Regions from separate parts of the Anoxybacillus sp. FSL W8-1294 genome, predicted to be linked through region 1. Evidence: riboswitches for the same ligand, from Rfam matches in the RefSeq annotation. Region 1 holds a riboswitch; each other region holds the start of a gene.

What was found. A riboswitch is a leader RNA that binds a small molecule or an ion and turns the genes downstream of it on or off. The one in region 1 is predicted to bind S-adenosylmethionine.
Region 2: another riboswitch for S-adenosylmethionine. It lies ahead of NSQ23_RS11310 (methionine biosynthesis PLP-dependent protein); the one in region 1 lies ahead of mtnW (2,3-diketo-5-methylthiopentyl-1-phosphate enolase).
Region 3: another riboswitch for S-adenosylmethionine. It lies ahead of metK (methionine adenosyltransferase); the one in region 1 lies ahead of mtnW (2,3-diketo-5-methylthiopentyl-1-phosphate enolase).

Annotation. Positions count from the first base shown of each region.
Region 1 covers NZ_CP150179.1:1,972,184-1,976,456, forward strand. Annotated here, with positions in the region: gene NSQ23_RS10500 (methylthioribulose 1-phosphate dehydratase) at 1-374, opposite strand, end outside; gene NSQ23_RS10505 (2-hydroxy-3-keto-5-methylthiopentenyl-1-phosphate phosphatase) at 371-1,030, opposite strand; gene mtnW (2,3-diketo-5-methylthiopentyl-1-phosphate enolase) at 1,027-2,247, opposite strand; SAM riboswitch class I at 2,308-2,414, opposite strand; gene NSQ23_RS10515 (pyridoxal phosphate-dependent aminotransferase) at 2,504-3,676, opposite strand; gene iscB (RNA-guided endonuclease IscB) at 4,004-4,273, shown strand, end outside.
Region 2 covers NZ_CP150179.1:2,126,892-2,131,164, forward strand. Annotated here, with positions in the region: gene metC (cystathionine beta-lyase) at 1-863, opposite strand, end outside; gene NSQ23_RS11310 (methionine biosynthesis PLP-dependent protein) at 867-1,970, opposite strand; SAM riboswitch class I at 2,043-2,150, opposite strand; gene NSQ23_RS11315 (DUF5626 family protein) at 2,535-3,101, shown strand; gene NSQ23_RS11320 (cupin domain-containing protein) at 3,477-3,956, opposite strand; gene NSQ23_RS11325 (class III extradiol ring-cleavage dioxygenase) at 4,078-4,273, shown strand, end outside.
Region 3 covers NZ_CP150179.1:565,156-569,428, reverse strand. Annotated here, with positions in the region: gene NSQ23_RS03125 (phosphatase PAP2 family protein) at 1-6, shown strand, start outside; gene metK (methionine adenosyltransferase) at 383-1,588, opposite strand; SAM riboswitch class I at 1,709-1,817, opposite strand; gene pckA (phosphoenolpyruvate carboxykinase (ATP)) at 1,991-3,577, shown strand; gene NSQ23_RS03110 (acyl-CoA desaturase) at 3,872-4,273, opposite strand, start outside.

The DNA.
Region 1 (4,273 bases):
CCGAACGCTTTAATGATTTCTTGATTCGAAAAGACGACTTCCCCTTCGTCACCGTACAGTTCTGAAACGATATTGTTGTCGACCGTATGCACGTGCAAAACGCAACCGGCGTTCGTTTTGTTGTAAATTTCAACGTGAAGAAGCGTCTCCGCCGACGGCTTTACATGCGTCGCTTCCGCCGGTCGTCCGTCAGCATCGACGAGTAAAAAATCTTCCGCCGTCTCTTTTCGCTTATCTTTTCCGCTTGCGGTGACAAGAAACGTAAGCGGCTCATCGCTCACTTTCAGCGACAAATTGCCGCTTGTCGCCATAAACCAGTCGCGCGCCGCTAGCTCTCGTTTGACTTCCGCTAGCTCTTCCCATTTCTCTTTCACACAATCACCTCGCTCTCTTTTAACACATGAATGACGTCATAAAACGTCGTAAACGGCGTATGCGGTAAGTTTAGCTCACGGCATTTTTCAAGTAAAAAGTCGCGCGCGATGACGTGATCGGCTCGTTTTGCTGCCGCTAAATCGGTAATGGAATCGCCGATGACGATCGTTTTTGCCCCTTTTGGCGCGAGTTTACGAAGAAGCGACGGCTTGCAGCAGCCGCATCCATTTTGGCAATATTCATCGCACGCATGCGGCCACGTAATGCGAATCGTATCGCCGCTAAAATCGGCGCTGTTACAAAAAATGCGCTCTTTTTCAACGAGCCCGTCAAGCAGCGGATAAACGAAAAAGTCGATGCCGCCGCTCACAATATAAAGCGGAATTTGTCGCTCGTTCGTAAACGCGACAAAGTCGGAAAATCCGTCGCGAATGCGCGCGGTGTCAATCAGAAATTGCACGATGTCTTCTTTCAGCGTCGTCGGCAACAACGAAAACATCCGACCGACCCCTTCCTGCACCGTACATGCCTGCGCCAATATATCGTCTTTGATCGCTTCCCACTCCGGCGGAGCAAACTGTTTCATTAAAGCAATAATATTATCGTTTAACGTAATCGTCCCATCAAAATCGCAAAAAATGACCGGCTTCATCATGCGCTCCCCCATAAGTCAAGCGCTTGTTTTAACGCTTCGTTTTCCGTCGCAGCCTCATGAAGCGAACGCCCAGAAAGCACCGCTTCCACCGCGGCGCGAAACGCTTGCCCGCCACCGACAGCGCCTTGCGGATGTCCGTGCACTCCACCGCCCGCGTTAATGACACAATCGATGCCAAAGTCGCGCATAAGAAGCGGCACAAGCCCCGGATGAATACCGGCAGATGGAACAGGGAATGCGCGTAAAAACAAATCTTCTTTCGTCAACTCCTCAGAAATGGCGAGCGCCTGTTGCTTTTCAAGCGCAACGCTTCCGTACGGCGATGGAAAGAGCGAAAAATCTGCCCCTGCCATGCGCAACAATTTCCCAAGTAAAAGCGCATAACTGACGCCATACACGTGCGACGAAGCGATCGCTCCGCTAAACGACGGATGCGCCATAATCGGCAAACGAATGTCGTCATCTTCACGAAGCGCTTGCAACACGTCAAGTCCGTATGTAAAGACGTTAAACAATAATACGTCCGCGCCAAGTTCTGCCGCGCGCCTTGCTTTGTCTTTTAGTTCAAACGTTTTTCCGGTTAAGTTCACCGCATATAACGTCCGATGCCCTGTTTGTTCGTACACGTCTTGTAACGCTTGTTTTCCTGCGACGATCCGTTTTTCAAAAGGGGTAAGGTCGTTATCAAACAAAATTTCATCATCTTTGACGAGATCGACGCCGCCAAGCGCTTGCAGTTTTAATTGTTCGGTGACGTATTGTAAATCACGCCCAATGACCGCTTTAAAAATGCTCATCACAAGCGGACGGTCAAAGACGCCAAGCTTTTCGCGAATGCCGTCCATGCCAAAGCGTGGACCGGGAAATGCCCGTTTTAATTCATCCGAAAACGTAAGATCAACGAGTTTAATCGTTCCGTCAAGCGACAACTTCCCAAACGTCGTCGTCAAAATCGCTGGAAAATCGGCGCTAAAATTGACGCTCGGATACGAAATGCGCACGAGCGCCCGTTTAAGCCGCTTCCCGAAATACGTATTGACGCGCTCGTCTTCGTCCAGCTGTTCGATACAGTCGACGATGCCTTTATGCTTTTTTAACTGCTCTTGTTCAAGCTGCGGCAAATCGGTCCACGAACCGACAGTGAGCCCAAGCGCGATTCCTTCCGCTTTTTTCGCCAAATCTTTGTCATCATGAATCAAATACGTTGCGGTAATCATACTCCCACTCCTTTACAAATAAAAAACCTCTTCATAAGAAGAGGTTCGATCAGTCGTCTCTTCTTATCTCTCAGCGATTGCTGCGAGAATTAGCACCGTGCTTAACAGCTGTTAAGTCGGTTGCCGGGCTTCATCGGGCTCGTCCCTCCGCCTACTCTTGATAAGAATTCGCAATGTATATAATTTTTTGAACAGTTCGTTTTTCGTAAATGTAATTCGAATTATGCCAGCACTTTCTCCATTTGTCAATCATTTTTTAAAAAAGTTGCAACCGTCCGATTCGTTCCGCTGCTTCTTTTAGCCGTTCTTCACTCGTCAATAGCCCTACGCGCACGTAGCCTTCCCCATGTTCCCCAAAACCGATGCCCGGTGCGACCGCCACATGCGCTTGATTAAGCAAAAGGTCAGCAAACGTCTCAGACGTATATCCTTTTGGCACCGGAAGCCAAGCGAAAAACGAACCTGCTGGCGCTTGCACGTCCCACCCGATTTCACGAAGCGCATGAATAAACGTATTGCGCCGCGATTCATACGTCGCCACAAGCTCGGCGACGCATTGTTGCGAATCAAGTAGTGCGACTGCTGCCGCTTCTTGAATCGCCCCGAACATGCTGACGTATAAATGGTCTTGTAATACGTTGATCGCTTCAATCATGCTTTCGTTACCGACCGCAAAACCGATGCGCCATCCTGCCATATTGTACGTTTTTGAGAACGTATAAATTTCAATGCCGACGTCTTTCGCCCCTTCGACTTGTAAAAAGCTTACTGGCTTTTTCCCATCAAAACCGATCGCCCCGTACGCAAAATCGTGCACGACACCAATCCCGTATTTTTGTGCGAACGAAACTGTTTCAGCAAAAAATGATTGTGTTGCCGTCGCGCCTGTCGGGTTGTTCGGATAGTTTAAAAACATAAGTTTCGCTTGTTTTACGACACGTTCGTCCAACTCCTCATAATTAGGCAAAAAATTGTTTTCCGCTCGCAGCGGCATCGTTTCCATGCGCGCTCGCGCGAGCACAACGCCCGACCAATAATCTGGGTATCCAGGATCAGGAACGAGCACAACATCGCCTGGGTTTAATAAACAAAGCGGCATTTCGACTAGCCCAGCTTTTCCGCCAAATAAAATGGCGACTTCTTTTTTCGGATCAATCGTTACCCCATATTCGCGCTTATAAAATGTCGCCACCGCCTCTTTTAAAAACGAATAGCCGCGAAATGGCGAATATTTATGATATGTCGGGTTGGCAGCCGCTTGCTGAAGCGCGGCAACAATATGCGGAGGCGTCGGCTGATCCGGGTTTCCTTGTCCTAAATTAATAACATCTCTTCCTTCAGCAATGACCGCATGTACTTTTTGGACGAGCGAAGCGAAGAATTGCTTCGGTAGTTGCTGTAACAAGTTCGATTGCGGAAATGTCGTCATTTTTCCCACCTACTTCACAAAAAGGTTGAAATTCTAGTCAAACATCATATATTGTAAAAATCAAAATGTAAAGAAAATTTTTTTGAGGTCAACAACCCAATGACTAAAGTCATGGGCTTGTAAGCCCCATGTTGACCAGACCAAGGCTTGAAACAGAGCCTACGTTATAGATGTCATGACACGTTCGGGTGCTTCTCCAGCCCGTTCCTCTGTCGTGCAAGATTAAACAAGCGTGGTGGGTAGCGCTAGTGTCTTGCACATAACAAGCATCTATAACATGGTCGAGGAGAATATGACCTGCGTAAGCAGAGGAAAGGGGAGGACCCTATGGTTTTTGTGTTAGACACAAATAAGTGTCCGCTTGCTCCTTGTCACGAAGCAGTTGCGAGAAAGCTGTTGAAACAAGGGAAGGCGGCGATTTACAAACGATTCCCATTTACCATTATCTTGAAAAAATCAGTGGACGAATCAGAAAATGAAACAACATATCGGCTAAAAATCGACTATGGAAGTAGACATACAGGATTAGCGATTTTGCGAGGACAAGAAGTGGTATGGTTAGGGCAACTTGACCATCGCACAGACATCAAGGAAAGA
Region 2 (4,273 bases), 150 kb from region 1:
TCGCGATGAATATCGTGTCCTTCATGAAAAGAAAGCCCAGGATAATATACGTGCGCAACTTTCGGATGATGATGGAGAAACTGCGCCAGCTGCAACGCCGAACGTGAAGCATAATCTAACCGAACGTGAAGCGTTTTTAACCCGCGCAACACGAGCCACGCATCTTGCACGCCAAGCACCGCCCCGAACGAATATTGCAGTTTGCGAAGCTGTTTTGCGAGACGCTCGTCTTTTACAACCGCCAGCCCAGCTACAACGTCGCTATGGCCAGCTAAAAATTTCGTCGCGCTATGCAAAACGACATCGACGCCGAGATCAAGCGGACGCTGTAACAGAGGGGTCGCAAACGTATTATCTAAAAACGTCAAACAACCGTGCGCTTTCGCAAGCTTCACAACCCCACGAATATCCGTAATTTTCAAAAGCGGATTCGATGGCGTTTCCATATAAATGACTTTCGTATTTGGACGAATGTGGCGCGCTACCGCATCTAAATCGGTCATATCAACAAACGTATGTTCGATGCCAAATCGGCTCAATACGTCCGTGATGATGCGATACGTTCCACCATACACATCATCGGTAATTAATACGTGATCTCCTTTTGACAACAATAAAAATGCTGTTGAAATGGCAGCCATGCCGGAAGCGAACGCAAAACCGCTCACTCCACCTTCTAATTCCGCAATCGTTTCCTCAAGCGCCTCGCGTGTCGGATTTCCCGAACGGCTATAATCGTACTTGCCAAACGTATCAAAATCAAACTGATGAAACGTCGATGCATGATGAATCGGGACGCTAACTGCCCCTGTTTGCGCATCAATTCGCCATTTATTATGAACAAGTTGTGTTTGTAAATCCATCTTTTACACCTCTTTCATGCGTTGAAACGCTTGAGTTAAATCGGCAATTAAATCGTCCGCATGTTCAATGCCGACAGAAAAACGCAATAAGCGATTACACACCCCGTTTGCGATGCGAATATCCTCTGGAATATCCATATGCGTTTGCGTCGCTGGATACGTAATAAAACTTTCGACACCGCCTAAACTTTCCGCAAACGTAATCAGTTTTAAACTTTGTAAAAAGGTATTCACCCATTTTTCATCGCGCACGCGAAACGACAACATGCCGCCTCTCCCCGGATACAATACGTCCGTCACATCTTCATGTTCGACTAAAAATTTATATATCGCCTTTGCGTTTTGTTCGTGCTGGCGCATGCGCAGCGCAAGCGTCTTCATGCCGCGAATTAACAGCCATGAATCAAACGGTGATAACACCGCCCCGATCGCGTTATGATACATCGCGAGTTGCTCGCACAGCTCTTTTCCTTTGGCGACAATGAGCCCGGCAAGCACATCGTTATGCCCGCCTAAATATTTTGTCGCGCTATGAATGACGATATCAGCCCCTTTCGTTAATGGCTTTTGTAACACAGGGGTATAAAACGTATTATCAACAATAAGAAGAAGCCCATATTGCTTCGCGAACGTTGCCACCGCTTCAATATCCGCCTCTTGCATAAGTGGATTTGTCGGCGTTTCTAAAAAAATCGCTTTCGTTTTGTCCGTCACATGCGCCTTTACCGCATCGAGATCGCGAAAATCGACGTATGTAAACGACAAACCGTATTTCTTCCACCCTTTTTCAAATAGCCGATACGTTCCGCCATATAAGTCGGCGGAAACGAGAAAATGGTCGCCGCTTTCAAACAGAGCAAACACCGTTTGAATCGCTGCCATACCTGAGCTACAAGCGAAACCTTGATCTCCTTCTTCTAGCTGTGCAATCGCTTCTTCGACAATATGCCTTGTTGGGTTGCCGGTTCGAATGTAATCGTACCCTGTCGACTGTCCGATTCCTTCATGCCGATACGCTGTTGAAAAATATACTGGCGGATTGACCGTCCCTGTCACCGTCTCGCTTCGATTGCCAATTTGCGCTAATATCGTTTCCACATGACTCATTCGCTCTCTTCCTTTCTAAAAAAATAAAAGCCTTCAAAGAAGAAGGCTTTTTTGTCCATAGACAATCGCTTCTTCTTATCTTCCGAATTGAACGCCAATTCGCTGGATTTAGCACCTGACCGCTTTCGGCTGGTTGCTGAAGGTTCATCGGGCCAGTCCCTCCCCTTCTCTTGATAAGAACGTAAAACGGTATTGAATTTTCTGATTTTTAATTAATGTACATCATTTACAACAAAATTGCAACTGTTTTCTTCACTAAAAGTTGTGCTTGATTTTTTCGCAACATGCCCCCCTCGCGCTTGTAAGGAAAAATCAGTGAGTCAATGATTTTTGCAAATCTTTGTCTAGGAGAGCATATCGCTTGTCAAGCACATGTTGTGATGATGAACCCCTTTTTTATATAAAAAACAACAGATAAGTCTTATCTGATATAACAGAACGCATACCTCCTTGTATAGGAATATGACAAACTTTATTTTTTACAATAATGTGAATTATATAGAATTTTGGACTATAAATCATGTAAAATATATCTTAAATTATAATTACTAGGAGGTATTCCAATTGAAAAAAATTCTTACTCTTACAATATTTCTGACTAATATTTTTGTATTCGGGTTTTACGAGTCTTTTTCATATGCATCAGAACTATCTGTTACAGAAGAAACAGAAAACGAAAAAGAGATTGTCGTTCAGTTCGATTTGTCTAATCAAGAAAAACACGAGATAAGTATCGTCGATGAATTTGGGAAAGAAATAACCTTTATCGTTGAGCCCTTTATTTTATCGGAAAGCATGAATTATGACAAAGTAAGTGTATTTTCGTATCAACATCTTTTTCCATATGGGAAGTCTACTTACCAAGTAAAAGCAACAACCCCTTATATGGGAATTAGTTATTTTATTGATGTTAACATTCCTAACAATATCGAACAATCCCAAATTATTAAAGCTTATTCCTATGATTATTGGATTATCGGAGGAACTCTGAATAACATTACTTTGAATCATACGGATAAAACAGCTAAGTTTTCTGCTGATGTATCATGGTTAGGAGGACTTGGTGGAGCAAATGTTTATGTTAAGGCAATTTTATCTGGGAATCTTCTTACTATAAGTACAAGAATGTAGGACGATTAATAAATATTCACTAGCTCTAAGAATGATTTTTATTATTTAATTGAAAACTAATTACTAAGGACGGAGAGCAATGGGATACTTTTCACTTGTAGCCATTATTATTTTTGCATTTTCACTATTTTTTCTTTTGAAATGTGCTTACCAGCTAAAAAAAAATAGCGATATACAAATTAAACAAAACGAACACATTATCCAATTACTAATAGAACAAAATCATAAAAAGAGATAATATGAACAAAATACACAGATCCAATAGAACCGACAACACTGTGTCAATAGCTTTTCTGTTTTGAAGTTGAGTACTCAATCACATTTTTTGTAGTTTGGCAGTGAAAAAGGGGGACAAAGATTGTCCCCCTTTTTCTCTCATTCCGCCGCAAGAGCATCGGCTTTTGTCGGATGGACGGTACCCGCTGGATGTTGTGGCGGTGCATAGATGGAATACAATTTTAGCGGAACGTTTCCAATGTTTATTACATTATGCCATGTTCCAGCAGGGACAAAAATAGCAGAACCGTCGCCCACTCGTCGTTCAAACGTTAGCTCGTTTTTCTTTTTCCCCATCCGTACAATCCCTTCGCCTTGTTCAATACGTAAAAATTGATCCGCGCCCGGATGAATTTCTAAACCAATATCCTCCCCGACACGCAAGCTCATTAACGTCACTTGTAAATGCGTACCTGTCCATAACGTCGTACGAAACATATTGTTTTGTTTCGTCGCTTCTTCTATTTGAACAACAAATGGATTCGGCCCGTAATCTTTCGCGGTTGCTGGCGGAAGCGGATAAGGCATGACCGGATATGGATACATTGGATACACGTAATGCGGATAGTAATAATACATGTTCTCACCTCTTTTTCATATTCATCGTCATGTTATGCACAACTGCCCGACCATGCGCCTCGCATGCAAAAATCGACAAATCAGAAATATATATGGTACATTAAAAAAAAGGAGGGAGATAATGAAAGCACCTGCTTTATTTCTTGCGCATGGATCACCGATGTTAGCGATTGAAGATAGCGCATATACATCGTTTTTAACAACGCTCGGAAAACACATGCATCCAAAAGCTATCGTCGTCTTTACTGCACATTGGACGACGCGTCAACCGACCGTTTCATCGATTGACGGAACGTATGAAATAATTTATGATTTTT
Region 3 (4,273 bases), 1.4 Mb from region 1:
GTATGATATAATAGAGGCGTGGAGAAAACCGTTTAATAAAGGCACTCCAGTAACTGCTACTCGATGTATGGAGTTGGTTACAGGAAACGTTGTAACCGTAAAACATCGAGCGTGGGTCCGTCTGTTGTGTGTGGAAGCCAAGTACTGCCAACAGACATGCCGAGAGAATCGGTAACGATGCAGGCATGACCTGCGTCGTTGGGTAGTCGTCAACCTGCCCCTGATGCAACCCCAAGTCAAGGAAGGAGGACAGAGTCCGTTTGCACTTCTGGGGAGTTGCAAGCCCTCACTTCAAGCGTTAGCTAAGTGGGGGTAGTTGACTTTCTGTTCTTACTTAAAAAATAGGAAAGGAGAGCTACATCTTGTAACTCTCCTCTTTTCCTTACTTCGCTAACTCTAATGCTTGTTGTTTTAACGCTTCCGTTTTATCTGTACGCTCCCAAGGAAGGTCGATATCTGTGCGACCAAAGTGGCCATAAGCTGCTGTTTGCTTATAAATCGGGCGACGGAGATCGAGCATTTTAATAATGCCTGCTGGGCGAAGGTCGAAGTTGTTGCGCACCACTTCAATTAATACATCTTCAGACACTTTGCCTGTGCCGAACGTGTCGATTGAGATCGATACAGGTTGCGCCACACCGATCGCATATGCTAATTGCACTTCACATTTATCCGCAAGACCTGCTGCGACAATATTTTTCGCTACGTAACGAGCCGCATATGCTGCCGAGCGATCTACTTTCGTTGGGTCTTTTCCTGAGAAAGCCCCACCGCCGTGACGAGCATAACCACCGTAAGTGTCAACGATAATTTTGCGTCCTGTTAACCCTGCGTCACCTTGTGGACCACCGATGACGAAACGACCTGTTGGGTTAATGAAATATTTTGTGTTTTCATCGATCAACTCCGCTGGAACGACAGGTTGAATGACATGTTCTTTAATGTTGCGCACAATTTGATCTTGTGTAATTTCTGGATGATGTTGTGTAGAAACAACGATCGTATCGATGCGTACAGGTTTGCCGTTTTCATCATACTCCACTGTCACTTGCGTTTTTCCGTCCGGGCGTAAGTATGGTAAAATGTCTTCTTTACGCACTTCTGCTAAACGGCGCGCAAGTTTATGGGCAAGTGAAATTGGAAGCGGCATAAGCTCTTTCGTTTCGTTGCACGCGAAACCAAACATTAATCCTTGGTCTCCTGCACCGATCGCTTCGATTTCTTCATCTGTCATTTGTCCTTCACGAGCTTCTAACGCTTTATCAACACCCATCGCAATATCTGGGGATTGTTCATCAATGGATGTTAATACGGCGCACGTATCTGCGTCAAAACCGTATTTTGCACGCGTATAGCCAATTCCACGAATCGTTTCACGGACAATTTTCGGAATATCTACATATGTAGATGTTGTAATTTCTCCGCTCACTAAAACAAGTCCTGTTGTTACACTCGTTTCGCACGCAACACGCGCATTTGGATCATTTGCTAAAATCGCATCTAAAATCGCATCGGAAATTTGGTCACAAATTTTATCCGGATGCCCTTCCGTTACAGATTCAGATGTAAACAGACGACGTTTAGGCATTCAAACATTCCTCCTCAGTATAATGACAAATGATACGGTACTCATCCCTCTTATTATGGTCTATCGTGAAAAAAACCTTTCCCTCAGAGGAAAGGTTTTTGCATTTGTCTGCGCCTTTCACTCTTATCGTTCAAGGGCGTTCCCTTGCCACAGGTTAGCACCTTTTCACGTATGTGACGGTTGCTGGGTTTCATCGGGCCTGTCTCCCTCCACCAACTCGGGATAAGAGTATCCGTTCATCTCAGCATCATATCACATCTGTACGAAACGAGTCAACGTTTTTCTATATGGATTATTTTGAAATTAAACTGAAGAAAAATACAATAATTAGTATGGACTATTTATCAAAATGTGTTATACTTTTTACATAAAGATAAATCAAACAAAGGTAGGTTTTGTCCAATGAATTCCATTGAACTGACAAACAAATTATCAACACTCTTACAAAGGGATGGGGTTTTTCATAACTTATCTGTACCACGACTAGTAGAAAAAGTACTAGCTCGGAAAGAAGGCATCCTAACTTCATCAGGAGCAATTTGTGCAAAAACTGGAAAATATACAGGCCGTTCTCCAAAGGATAAATATATTGTCGAAGAACCGTCTGTGAAACATAAAATTGATTGGGGAACTGTCAATCAACCTATTTCTGGAGAGGTATTTGATAAGCTTTACAACAAAGTGATCGATTATTTAATGACAAAAGAAGAACTATTTGTATTTAATGGCTTTGCAGGCGCAGATCCAGCTTATCGTTTGCCGATTCAAGTTGTCAACGAATTTGCTTGGCATAACTTATTTGCCCATCAATTGTTCATTCGTCCAACAGCGGAAGAATTACAAACACATGAACCACAATTTACAGTCATTTCTGCACCAACATTTAAAGCTGATCCATCTATTGACGGCACGCGCTCAGAAACGTTTATTATCATCTCATTCGAGCGCCGCACTGTACTAATTGGTGGAACAGAATATGCTGGTGAAATGAAAAAATCCATTTTCTCTGTCATGAACTTTTTATTGCCAGAACAAGGAATCTTCCCGATGCACTGTTCAGCAAACGTCGGTCAAGAAGGTGATGTCGCGCTCTTTTTCGGTTTATCTGGTACAGGAAAAACAACGCTTTCTGCTGATCCAAACCGTCGGTTAATTGGCGATGACGAGCACGGTTGGTCAAACAACGGTGTTTTTAATATTGAAGGTGGATGTTATGCCAAATGCATTAACTTATCACGTGAAAAAGAGCCACAAATTTTTGATGCGATTCGCTTCGGCTCTGTATTAGAAAACGTCATCGTTGACCCAGACACGCGCATACCAAACTATGACGATGCAACATTAACTGAAAATACGCGCGCAGCATATCCGCTCGAAGCGATGGATAATATTGTTCAACCAAGCATTGCAGGTCATCCGCATACGATCGTCTTTTTAACAGCAGATGCATTCGGGGTATTGCCGCCAATTAGTAAATTAACGAAAGAACAAGCAATGTATCATTTCTTAAGCGGATATACAAGCAAGTTAGCGGGCACAGAGCGCGGAATTACAGCACCGGAAGCAACGTTCTCTACATGCTTCGGTTCACCGTTTTTACCGCTTCCTGCAACGCGTTACGCAGACATGCTTGGTCAAAAAATTGACGCCCACGGTGTTCAAGTGTTTTTAGTAAACACCGGTTGGACTGGTGGTGGATACGGCGTTGGTGAACGAATGAAGCTATCGTATACACGCGCGATGGTAAAAGCAGCGTTAGAAGGGGAATTAAACAACGTAGAAACCGTTCAAGATCCTATTTTCGGTCTTCATATCCCGCTTCACGTTCCCGGTGTGCCTGATGAAGTGTTACAACCGAAAAGCACATGGGCAGATCAGGAAGCATATGAACAAAAAGCAAAAGAGCTTGCGGCGAAGTTCCAGGAAAACTTTAAAAAATTCACAAACATTGATCCACGCATCGAAAAACTCGGTGGGCCAATCGCGTAAACAACAAAAGCTGCCTGTTTCGGCAGCTTTTTTCTTTTTTTTATTGTTTGTACAAAGTTTGTACAAACCATTTACGAAATGGAACATATAGTAGTATACAAAAACGAACAAAAGGAGGCTAAAAAATGACGAGAAGACGAAAAATTATATTAAAAGCAAATTAAAAGAAAAAATGAAATAGCTTTCAATGACACATCTCCCCTATAATAAAACATGCAAGAAAATAATAAGACGTGGCGAATTGTCCACGTCTTGTTTTCTTTATAAAAACAAAAAGCGCCGAGATGCAACGCTTTATTTTTCTTTTACCATTTTTCCTATAACATTTTCTTTCACTTTATGCGAAAGGTCATCTATATTTAATCCATATCCAAGCGTGCCGTATACATATCCTTCACGCGGCTCGATTAGTTCTGTTTGTTCGTGATAAAGCCGTGGTGTTTTCCATAGCGCAATTAACGCTTTTGTCATCGGCATTTCATAATAACGATCCGGCCATAGTTGTTTAATATATTGTTTAACGAGCGGATAATATTTTGAACTCATCGCTGGGAACAAATGATGTTCTGTATGGTGCGAAAAGTTAAAATGCAATACGTCGACCCACTTCGGAACGATGACAGTTAAGCTGTTTGCTAATGGATCGTTAACTGGAACGAGCGGATTTAAGCGATGGTTCGTTGAAATGTATCCCAT